DNA from 3 places in the Enterobacter sp. JBIWA008 genome. Region 2 is predicted to be linked to each of the others. Evidence: predicted binding sites of a transcription regulator. Region 2 holds the regulator's gene; each other region holds the start of a gene.
The links. Region 2 encodes Fur, which represses iron uptake genes when iron is present. Its sites were predicted from a motif close to ATAATAATGAGAACNACTATCAA; they were not measured.
Positions count from the first base shown of each region.

Region 1 (3,282 bases), 1.7 Mb from region 2:
CTGACCAAAGAAGGCTGCGGCAAAGACCGCAAAAATGGCCAGACGGGCACCGCAGGACATAAACGGTGCCATCATGATGGTCATCAGACGTTCACGCGGGGCATCCAGGGTGCGCGCGCCCATCACCGACGGCACGTTACAGCCGAAGCCGACAATCAGCGGGACGAAGGATTTACCCGGCAGGCCCAGCGCCTGCATCAGACGATCCATCACGAACGCGGCGCGGGCCATGTAGCCGGAATCTTCCAGGAACGAGAGGAACAGATACATCATGCCGATCTGCGGCACCAGAGGCAGAACGGTGTTGATACCGCCGCCGATCCCCTGTGCGAGGAAGATGGTTAACCATTCCGGGAAGTGCAGGGTGTAACCCACCCACTGAATACCGTGTACGAAGACCGCGACGGAACCGGCGTCGAAAATGGGCTGGAGTGCGCCACCGATGTTAATGGCGAGCAGGAACATCACGTACATGACCAGCAGGAAGATGGGCAAACCGAGGAAGCGGTTAAGCACAACTTTATCCACCGCCGCCGTAAAGCGGCTGGGTTCTGCCGTCAGGGCGTTACTGACAACGTCGCAAATCGAGGCGATGGCCTGGTAACGCGCATCGGCGATGTGCAGCGCCGGGTCGTCCAGCTCGTCGTGAAGCCGGGCCACCGTCGCGTCCAGCTTATCTGCCGCATGCCCGGCGTAGGCGCGGCTGTAGATATCCCCTTCCAGCATCTGCAGGCCAAGCCACAGACGCTGTTTCGCAGGCATGCTTTTGTCCATCTCCTGCGTTAGCAAATTGGCTTCGCGCAGGAGAGGCTGCGCGTAATGCACCAGCTCAATGTCATGATTTCCCTGGTGACGGTCAATGGCCAGCTTCAGCGCGTCAATACCGCGAGCGCGCGTTGAGACCAGCGGAACAACCGGGCATCCGAGGCGCGTCGAGAGGGCATCTACGTCGATGCGCAGCTTTTGTTTCTCCGCGATGTCGAGCATGTTGAGCGCCACAATGCAGGGGATCCCCAGCTCCAGCAGCTGCAGCGTCAGATAAAGGTTACGCTCGAGATTGGAGGCGTCGACCACGTTGATCAGCAGGTCCGCGTCGCCGCCAAGAATATAGTGGCAGGCAATCTGCTCATCGAGCGAGGTTTGCGACGAAATGGTGGTTAAGGAGTAGGTGCCGGGAAGGTCAACCAGCGTCACCTGGTTGTCTGTCGTCGTGAACTGGCCTTCTTTACGCTCAACCGTCACGCCCGCCCAGTTGCCCACGCGCTGGCGTGCTCCGGTCAGCTGGTTAAAAAGCGTGGTCTTGCCGGAATTAGGATTGCCAATTAAGCCAATAGTTAACTTTTTCATTTTTTAGACTCACTGAAACCGCTGGCTTGTTATCGGGATAAGGCTTCAACTTCTATTAATGCGAGGTCTTTCTTACGCAGGACCAGATTCACGCGGCGGGTTTCGATGTGAACCGGGTCACCTAGCGGCGCCACGCGCACGACCTGGAATGACGAGCCGGGCAGCATGCCCAGCGACAGCAGCTTTTGCCGATAGGCCGGGCTAATTTCGCGGGTAAAACCGGTAATCTTCCATGCACTGTCTGGAGTGAATTGCATAACGCCTGATTCCACGAAAGGTTAAATTATCTACTATGCGATGATAATGAGAATAGTTTTTATCAGCAATATTAAAACTGTGACGGAATATTGTTTGCGGTATTAATTTACGGCCTGTTTGACCTTGCTCAATATTTGCTGAATTGTCTGGAAAACGAAAAGGGGAGCATTTGTTAACGGGTTGATAATTCGCGGTTTAAATATGGCTATGCAATCGGTTTCATATATCTCGATATGATTTTATTCCTCTCAACCTCTCCCCTTTAGGGAGAGGTTGAGGTGAGGGGCATTGACAACCTTAGCGTTTCTTACCCATCGCTGCCGCAAGCGCATCCATCATCGCGCTGTTGCCTGCAGGCTGAGCATCACGTCCGCGCGGTTTTGCGGCTTTCGCGGCCGGGCGCTGCTGCTCGCGGCCACCGCCATTGCCGCCACGGCGCGCGTTGGTTTCGCCCGGCTGCTCGTCCAGACGCATTGTCAGGGCGATACGCTTGCGCTGCAGATCCACTTCCAGCACTTTCACCTTCACGATGTCGCCCGCTTTGACCACGGTGTGCGGGTCTTCAACGAACTTGTCGGCGAGGGATGAGATATGCACCAGACCGTCCTGATGTACGCCGATATCCACAAATGCACCAAAGTTGGTGACGTTGGTCACCGCGCCTTCCAGCACCATGCCGGGCAGCAGGTCGTTCATGGTTTCCACACCGTCGGCAAAGGTCGCCGTTTTGAACTCAGGACGCGGATCGCGGCCCGGCTTTTCCAGCTCTTTGATGATGTCGGTGACGGTTGGGACACCAAATTTGTCGTCGGTGAAATCAACGGCTTTCAGGTTGCGCAGAGCGCTGCTGTCACCCATGAGATCTTTCAGTGCCTGCTGGGTGGCGGCCAGAATGCGTTCCACCACAGGGTACGCTTCCGGGTGAACGGTGGAGGCATCCAGCGGGTTATCGCCGTGGTTGATGCGCAGGAAGCCCGCACACTGTTCAAAGGCTTTTGGCCCCAGACGGCTCACCTTCAGCAGCTGCTGACGGTTCTGGAACTGACCGTTCTCATCACGCCAGGCGACGATGTTCTGCGCCATCATGCGGGTTAAGCCCGCCACGCGGGTCAGCAGGGGAACGGAGGCAGTGTTCAGGTCAACGCCGACGGCGTTTACGCAGTCTTCCACCACCGCATCCAGCTTGCGCGCCAGCTGAGTCTGGCTCACGTCGTGCTGATACTGGCCTACGCCGATGGATTTCGGATCGATCTTCACCAGCTCCGCCAGCGGATCCTGCAGGCGGCGAGCGATAGAGACCGCACCGCGCAGGGAAACGTCCAGGTCCGGGAACTCCTGGGCCGCCAGCTCGGACGCGGAATAGACGGATGCCCCCGCTTCGCTGACGATCACTTTCTGTGCCGTCACTTTCGGGAACTGCTTCTGCACGTCGAGGTAGAAACGCTCGGTTTCGCGTGAAGCCGTACCGTTGCCGATGGCAACCAGCTCCACGTTGTATTTTTCGCACAGCGCCGCTACCACGGCGGCCGCTTTCGCTGCCTGGCCGGTGTGCGGATAGATGGTGTCGGTTGCCACCAGCTTGCCGGTGCCGTCAACTACCGCCACTTTTACGCCCGTACGCAGACCCGGATCGAGACCCATGGTCGCGCGCAGGCCGGCAGGGGCGGCCATCAGCAG
Region 1 covers NZ_CP074149.1:4,470,689-4,473,970, reverse strand. The annotation lists gene feoB (Fe(2+) transporter permease subunit FeoB) at 1-1,347, opposite strand, end outside; gene feoA (ferrous iron transporter A) at 1,377-1,604, opposite strand; gene KGP24_RS21775 (Tex family protein) at 1,903-3,282, opposite strand, start outside.
Region 1: the regulator Fur is predicted to act here: its motif matches at 1,645-1,667, upstream of feoA (ferrous iron transporter A).

Region 2 (3,282 bases):
CAGGCTATGCAGCCGATATGTTCGGTCTGGATATTGCTGCGTTCACCGCGATTGAAATGGCGGAAAACGGCGACAGCGGCCACCCGAATGAAATCGCCTTCTCCTCCAGCAACAAAGCGTATAAAGAAGACTGGTCCGGGGATAAGAGCGGTATCAGCCTTTACAAAGCCGCTGCGAAATTTAAATACGGCCCGGTATGGGCGCGCGGTGGTTACATTCAGCCAACTGGCCAGACCCTGTTAGCACCGCACTGGAGCTTTATGCCGGGTACCTACCAGGGCGCGGAAGCTGGGGCTAACTTTGACTACGGCGATGCGGGCGCGCTGAGCTTCTCCTATATGTGGACCAACGAGTACAAAGCACCGTGGCACATTGAGATGGACAAGTTCTACCAGGGCGATCGTAAAACGAAAGTGGATTATCTCCACTCTTTAGGTTTGAAATACGACTTTAAAAATGACCTTGTCCTGGAAGCAGCGTTTGGCCAGGCTGAAGGCTATATGGATCAGTACTTTGCTAAAGCATCGTATAAATTTGATATCGCTGGCAGCCCACTCTCTACCAGCTATCAGTTCTATGGCGCACGTGACAAAGCCGATGCGCAAAATAACTTAAGGACTAATGATGAGGTCGCGCTGGCCAACGATTTGTATGACGGCACGGCCTGGCTGCAGGCTTTAACCTTTGGCTACAAAATAGGCCAGGTGGATCTTCGTCTGGAAGGTACCTGGGTTAAAGCAGACGGTAATCAGGGTTTCTTCCTGCAGCGCATGACGCCAACCTATGCTTCATCAAACGGACGTTTAGATATTTGGTGGGATAACCGTTCTGACTTCAACGCCAATGGTGAAAAGGCGGTATTCTTCGGCGCGATGTACGACCTCAAAAACTGGAACCTTGCAGGATGGTCCGTTGGGGCTTCCTACGCTTACGGTTGGGATGCAAAACCAAGCAGTGCACCGATCTACGATCAGAGCCAGCGTCTGAAAGAATCTGCTTACAGCCTGGATGCTGCATATGTGCTGCAGGATGGCCGAGCGAAGGGCACGATGTTCAAGCTGCACTTCACTCAGTATGACAACCATTCCGATCTGCCAAGCTATGGCGGTGGCTACAACAACATCTTCCAGGATGAGCGTGACGTGAAATTCATGGTTATCGCACCATTCACTATCTTCTGATGAACGCGCTGGCGGGTTAACTTCCGCCGGCATGGAGACTGCACATGATGAAAAAAATCGTAATCGTCGCGTTGCTGGCATCAGGGCTGGTGGCGTGTGCTCAGACTCAGGCGCCGAAAGAGGACACCCGTCTGAAGGAGGCGTATAGCGCCTGTATTAATACTGCGGAAGGATCGCCGGAGAAAATTGAAGCCTGTCAGAGCGTGCTGAACGTGCTGAAGAAAGAGAAAGCGCACGAGCAGTTCGCGACGCAGGAGAACATCCGCGTGATGGATTACCAGGCCTGCATTCAGGCGCGTAAAACCGGTAACGATCAGGAAGTGGCGAAGCGTTGCGACCAGATCTGGAAAGAAATTAGAAGCAATAACAGTAAGTAACCCGCTGTTATCATGCCCGGTGGCGCTACGCTTACCGGGCTTTTTTTTGCCTGAAAACAGGCAAAAAAAAGCCAACCTCGCGGCTGGCTCAGAGTATGAAAGCTTGAGTTACTTAGCATCGTGCGCGTGGTCGTCTTCGCGGCAATCGCCTTCAGCGCAGTGACCGTAAAGGTACAGGCTGTGGTTCGTCAGGCGGATGCCATGACGCGCGGCGATTTCACGCTGGCGTGATTCGATTGAATCATCGCTAAATTCAATGACCTTGCCACAGTCGAGGCAGATCAGGTGATCGTGGTGGTGCTGCTGGGTCAGTTCGAAAACGGATTTACCGCCTTCGAAATTATGACGGGTAACAATGCCCGCGTCATCAAACTGGTTCAGCACGCGATAGACGGTAGCCAGCCCAATCTCTTCACCCATGTCGATAAGACGTTTATAAAGGTCTTCCGCACTGACATGGTGATTGTCTGGACCCTGAAGCACTTCAAGGATTTTTAACCGAGGAAGCGTAACTTTCAGGCCAGCCTTCTTTAATGCGGTATTGTTGTCAGTCATGCGGAATCTGTCCTGTTGCTAAACGATTCACTTCTGTAGGAAGTGACAGAAAATGCACCTGGGATAATGCGTCTCATTATAGAACTGCCATGGCTAAATGAAAACTGCAAGTCTCAGGCAAAATATGCTTATAAAAATGGGGTATCACCAACAAACTTGCTCAATGGAAAACCACATTTTATCAGGGAGACATTGTACAGGTCTGGGCGAAAAAGTTAAAAGATTGTAGCGATTAATTTAATCGGTTTGACCTGGGGCATGGGCGCAACCGCAGTTGCGCCGCGATAAAATCAGGCGTTCAGAATATCGTCCAGGTGCAGTTCTTCACGGATCTGCTTGACCCATTTCTCAACGCGCTCGGCGGTCAGCTCTGGCTGACGGTCTTCGTCGATGGCCAGACCTACGAAATGATCGTCATCGGCCAGGCCTTTAGACGCTTCGAAGTGGTAACCGGCGGTCGGCCAGTGGCCTACGATAACCGCGCCATTCGGCTCAATGATATCGCGGATGGTACCCAGCGCGTCACAGAAGTACTCGGCGTAGTCTTCCTGATCGCCACAGCCAAAGAGGGCGACCAGCTTACCGTTGAAGTCCACTTCTTCTAGCGTCGGGAAGAAATCATCCCAGTCGCACTGGGCTTCACCGTAGTACCAGGTTGGGATACCCAGCAGCAGAATGTCATAGCCTTCCAGATCTTCTTTGCTGCTCTTGGCGATGTCATGCACATCAGCAACGTCTTTACCGAGCTGTTTTTGAATGTTTTTTGCGATATTTTCGGTATTGCCGGTATCACTGCCAAAGAAAATGCCGATGATTGCCATGAGTAAAATAACCTCTTGAAACTTAATAGTATGGTGGCGCAATTCGGCCACGGATAAGGGCAATAATAGCAGAACTGGCAACCCTGCGGAAACAGCTATCGCGCAGGACTGCACTCTGTGCTACATGAAAAGGGCGATAAAGGGGATTTTCAGACTTATGCCTGGCTGCGCAACGTCTCAAGCTGGACGAGCAACATCTCTTCAATGAGCTCGCTGCGGCTGATATTTCGCGCGTCAGCCAGCTCGTTCAGCGCATCGACGGCGTCGGCGTTAAGCTTCAGTTCGACACGCTTAAGCCCACGATTTTTATCGCGTTTAAGCTGGTTGCGTTTATTGATACGCAGCTGT
Region 2 covers NZ_CP074149.1:1,372,120-1,375,401, forward strand. The annotation lists gene chiP (chitoporin) at 1-1,181, shown strand, start outside; gene chiQ (ChiQ/YbfN family lipoprotein) at 1,229-1,558, shown strand; gene fur (ferric iron uptake transcriptional regulator) at 1,667-2,113, opposite strand; gene fldA (flavodoxin FldA) at 2,404-2,934, opposite strand; gene ybfE (LexA regulated protein) at 3,090-3,282, opposite strand, start outside.

Region 3 (3,282 bases), 1.8 Mb from region 2:
CATCATACACCATGGAATTCCTGAAGTATGATGATGCGCCTAACAACGTTGCTCAGGCCGTTATTGAAGCCCGTGGTAAGTAATCCACAGGATTAAAACCTAAGTCCCGTGCTCTCTCCACAGGGGAGAGCACTATAGTAAGGAATATAGCCGTGTCTAAAGAAAAATTTGAACGTACAAAACCGCACGTCAACGTTGGTACTATCGGCCACGTTGACCATGGTAAAACTACCCTGACTGCTGCAATCACTACCGTTCTGGCAAAAACCTACGGTGGTTCTGCTCGCGCATTCGACCAGATCGATAACGCACCAGAAGAAAAAGCACGTGGTATCACCATCAACACCTCTCACGTTGAATATGACACCCCGACTCGCCACTACGCACACGTAGACTGCCCAGGCCACGCCGACTATGTTAAAAACATGATCACCGGTGCTGCGCAGATGGACGGCGCGATCCTGGTTGTTGCTGCGACTGATGGCCCAATGCCTCAGACTCGTGAGCACATCCTGCTGGGTCGTCAGGTAGGCGTTCCTTTCATCATCGTGTTCCTGAACAAATGCGACATGGTTGATGACGAAGAGCTGCTGGAACTGGTAGAGATGGAAGTTCGTGAACTGCTGTCTCAGTACGATTTCCCAGGCGACGATACCCCAATCGTTCGTGGTTCTGCTCTGAAAGCGCTGGAAGGCGAAGCTGAGTGGGAAGCGAAAATCATCGAACTGGCTGGCTTCCTGGATTCTTACATCCCAGAACCAGAGCGTGCGATTGACAAGCCATTCCTGCTGCCAATCGAAGACGTATTCTCCATCTCCGGTCGTGGTACCGTTGTTACCGGTCGTGTAGAGCGCGGTATCATCAAAGTTGGCGAAGAAGTTGAAATCGTTGGTATCAAAGAGACTGCGAAGTCTACCTGTACTGGCGTTGAAATGTTCCGCAAACTGCTGGACGAAGGCCGTGCTGGTGAGAACGTTGGTGTTCTGCTGCGTGGTATCAAACGTGAAGAAATCGAACGTGGTCAGGTTCTGGCGAAGCCAGGCTCAATCAAGCCACACACCAAGTTCGAATCTGAAGTGTACATTCTGTCCAAAGACGAAGGCGGCCGTCATACTCCGTTCTTCAAAGGCTACCGTCCACAGTTCTACTTCCGTACAACTGACGTGACCGGTACCATCGAACTGCCAGAAGGCGTAGAGATGGTAATGCCAGGCGACAACATCAAGATGGTTGTGACTCTGATCCACCCAATCGCGATGGACGACGGTCTGCGTTTCGCAATCCGTGAAGGCGGCCGTACCGTTGGCGCGGGCGTTGTTGCTAAAGTTCTGGGCTAATTAATTATCCCTGAATAAAAAAAGGACGCTTCGGCGTCCTTTTTTGTTTTCTGCTGTTCAGGCACTGTCACAAAATTTCGCATTTTTTGCCTGCCCCCGCCCCGTAATGCGGCGCCTGTGCTATTGTAATCATAACCATTCTCACTTACACTTTGCGCATAATTTGAACGGGAGTCTCTATGTACGTTTGTTTATGTAATGGTGTAAGCGACAAGAAAATACGTCAGGCCGTTCGCCAGTTTCAGCCTCAGTCATTTCAGCAGCTACGCAAATTTGTTCCGGTGGGAAATCAATGCGGTAAATGTGTACGTGCTGCGCGAGAGATCATGCAGGACGAATTGATGCAGATCCCGGAATACAAAGAGATCGCGTAAGCTTCCATCTTTTTTTTGACATCCCTGTAGCCCGATCTACGCTTCAATGAGTGGAAGCGGAGGGACTATGTAATGAAAGGTGATGTTAAAATCATAAGTTATCTCAATAAATTATTGGGAAATGAGCTTGTCGCAATTAACCAGTACTTTCTTCACGCGAGAATGTTCAAAAACTGGGGGCTTAAACGTCTGAACGACGTTGAGTACCATGAATCGATCGATGAAATGAAGCACGCCGATAAATATATCGAGCGTATTTTATTCCTTGAAGGCATTCCAAACCTGCAGGATCTCGGAAAGCTGGGCATCGGCGAAGATGTCGAAGAGATGCTGCGTTCCGACCTCAGGCTGGAGCTTGAAGGCGCCAAAGATCTCCGTGAAGCCATAGCCTACGCAGACAGCGTACATGACTACGTCAGTCGCGATATGATGATCCAGATCCTGGCCGATGAAGAAGGCCATATTGACTGGCTGGAAACGGAGCTGGATCTGATTGCTAAAATCGGCCTGCAGAACTATCTTCAGTCGCAGATTAAAGTGGAAGAGTAACCACCGTCTTCCAACCTAAGCATAAACCCGCTGCTGCCAGAAATGGCCCAAAAGGCAGTGGGTTTTTTAATGCCCCCTTATCAGGGGTGAGTAACGAAAACACAAGAATGCTAAGTAGCGCCATAAGCGCAGCGAGTAACGCCAGCGAAGGCAGCGTGCACCAGCCATGCCACGCACCAAGCGCCGCCAGGTATTTTACATCGCCATATCCCATCCCTTCACGCCGGCAGATAAACCGATATACCCAGTAGATAACGGCAAAGCCGATATATCCAGCCATCGCACCCGCCACCGCACTTGGCAGAAAATCAGGTTGTATACAGAGCTGAAAGAGCAGTCCCGCCCATAGCAGCGGGCAGAGAAATTTATCGGGAAGCAGACCGTAGCGAATATCGGCATGTACAAGTAAGGCAGTCAGTGAAAGATAGATCAGCAGAAAGGGGAGGGTGGTTAGCATGAAAAAGGCCTCAAACGGGTTTGAGCGCATACTCGTTATAATCGGCCTTTCCGGCAATGAACAAAAAACGTTGATGCGTAGCGACTCGAAAGAAAGAATCGACGCAGAATACATTGCATAAAATGTTGCGCGCTCTTACGCATCCAGCTCCTTTGGCGCTTAATTTCTAAACGGCACTTGCGTCTTGCCCAGATTTACGTATAATGCGCGGGCTTGTCGTAATTGACGGCGGGTTCAATCAGAACCAGAGTAGCTCATTTTGTTACTCAACAATGCTCCCAATTGGGGAGCTACGTAAGAACGGTTACACTCTCCCATCAATCGTAATGGGTTTGAGGAGTAATCATTTTCGTTTATAAAATAATTGGAGCTCTGGTCTCATGCAGAACCAAAGAATCCGTATCCGCCTTAAAGCGTTTGATCATCGTCTGATCGATCAATCAACCGCGGAAATCGTCGAGACTGCTAAGCGCACTGGTGCGCAAGTCCGTGGTCCGATCCCGCTGCCGACCCGCAAAGAGCGCTTCACCGTTCTGATCTCCCCGCACGTCAACAAAGACGCGCG
Region 3 covers NZ_CP074149.1:4,407,044-4,410,325, reverse strand. The annotation lists gene fusA (elongation factor G) at 1-83, shown strand, start outside; gene tuf (elongation factor Tu) at 153-1,337, shown strand; gene bfd (bacterioferritin-associated ferredoxin) at 1,517-1,711, shown strand; gene bfr (bacterioferritin) at 1,784-2,260, shown strand; gene KGP24_RS21450 (A24 family peptidase) at 2,244-2,717, opposite strand; gene rpsJ (30S ribosomal protein S10) at 3,098-3,282, shown strand, end outside.
Region 3: the regulator Fur is predicted to act here: its motif matches at 1,460-1,482, upstream of bfd (bacterioferritin-associated ferredoxin).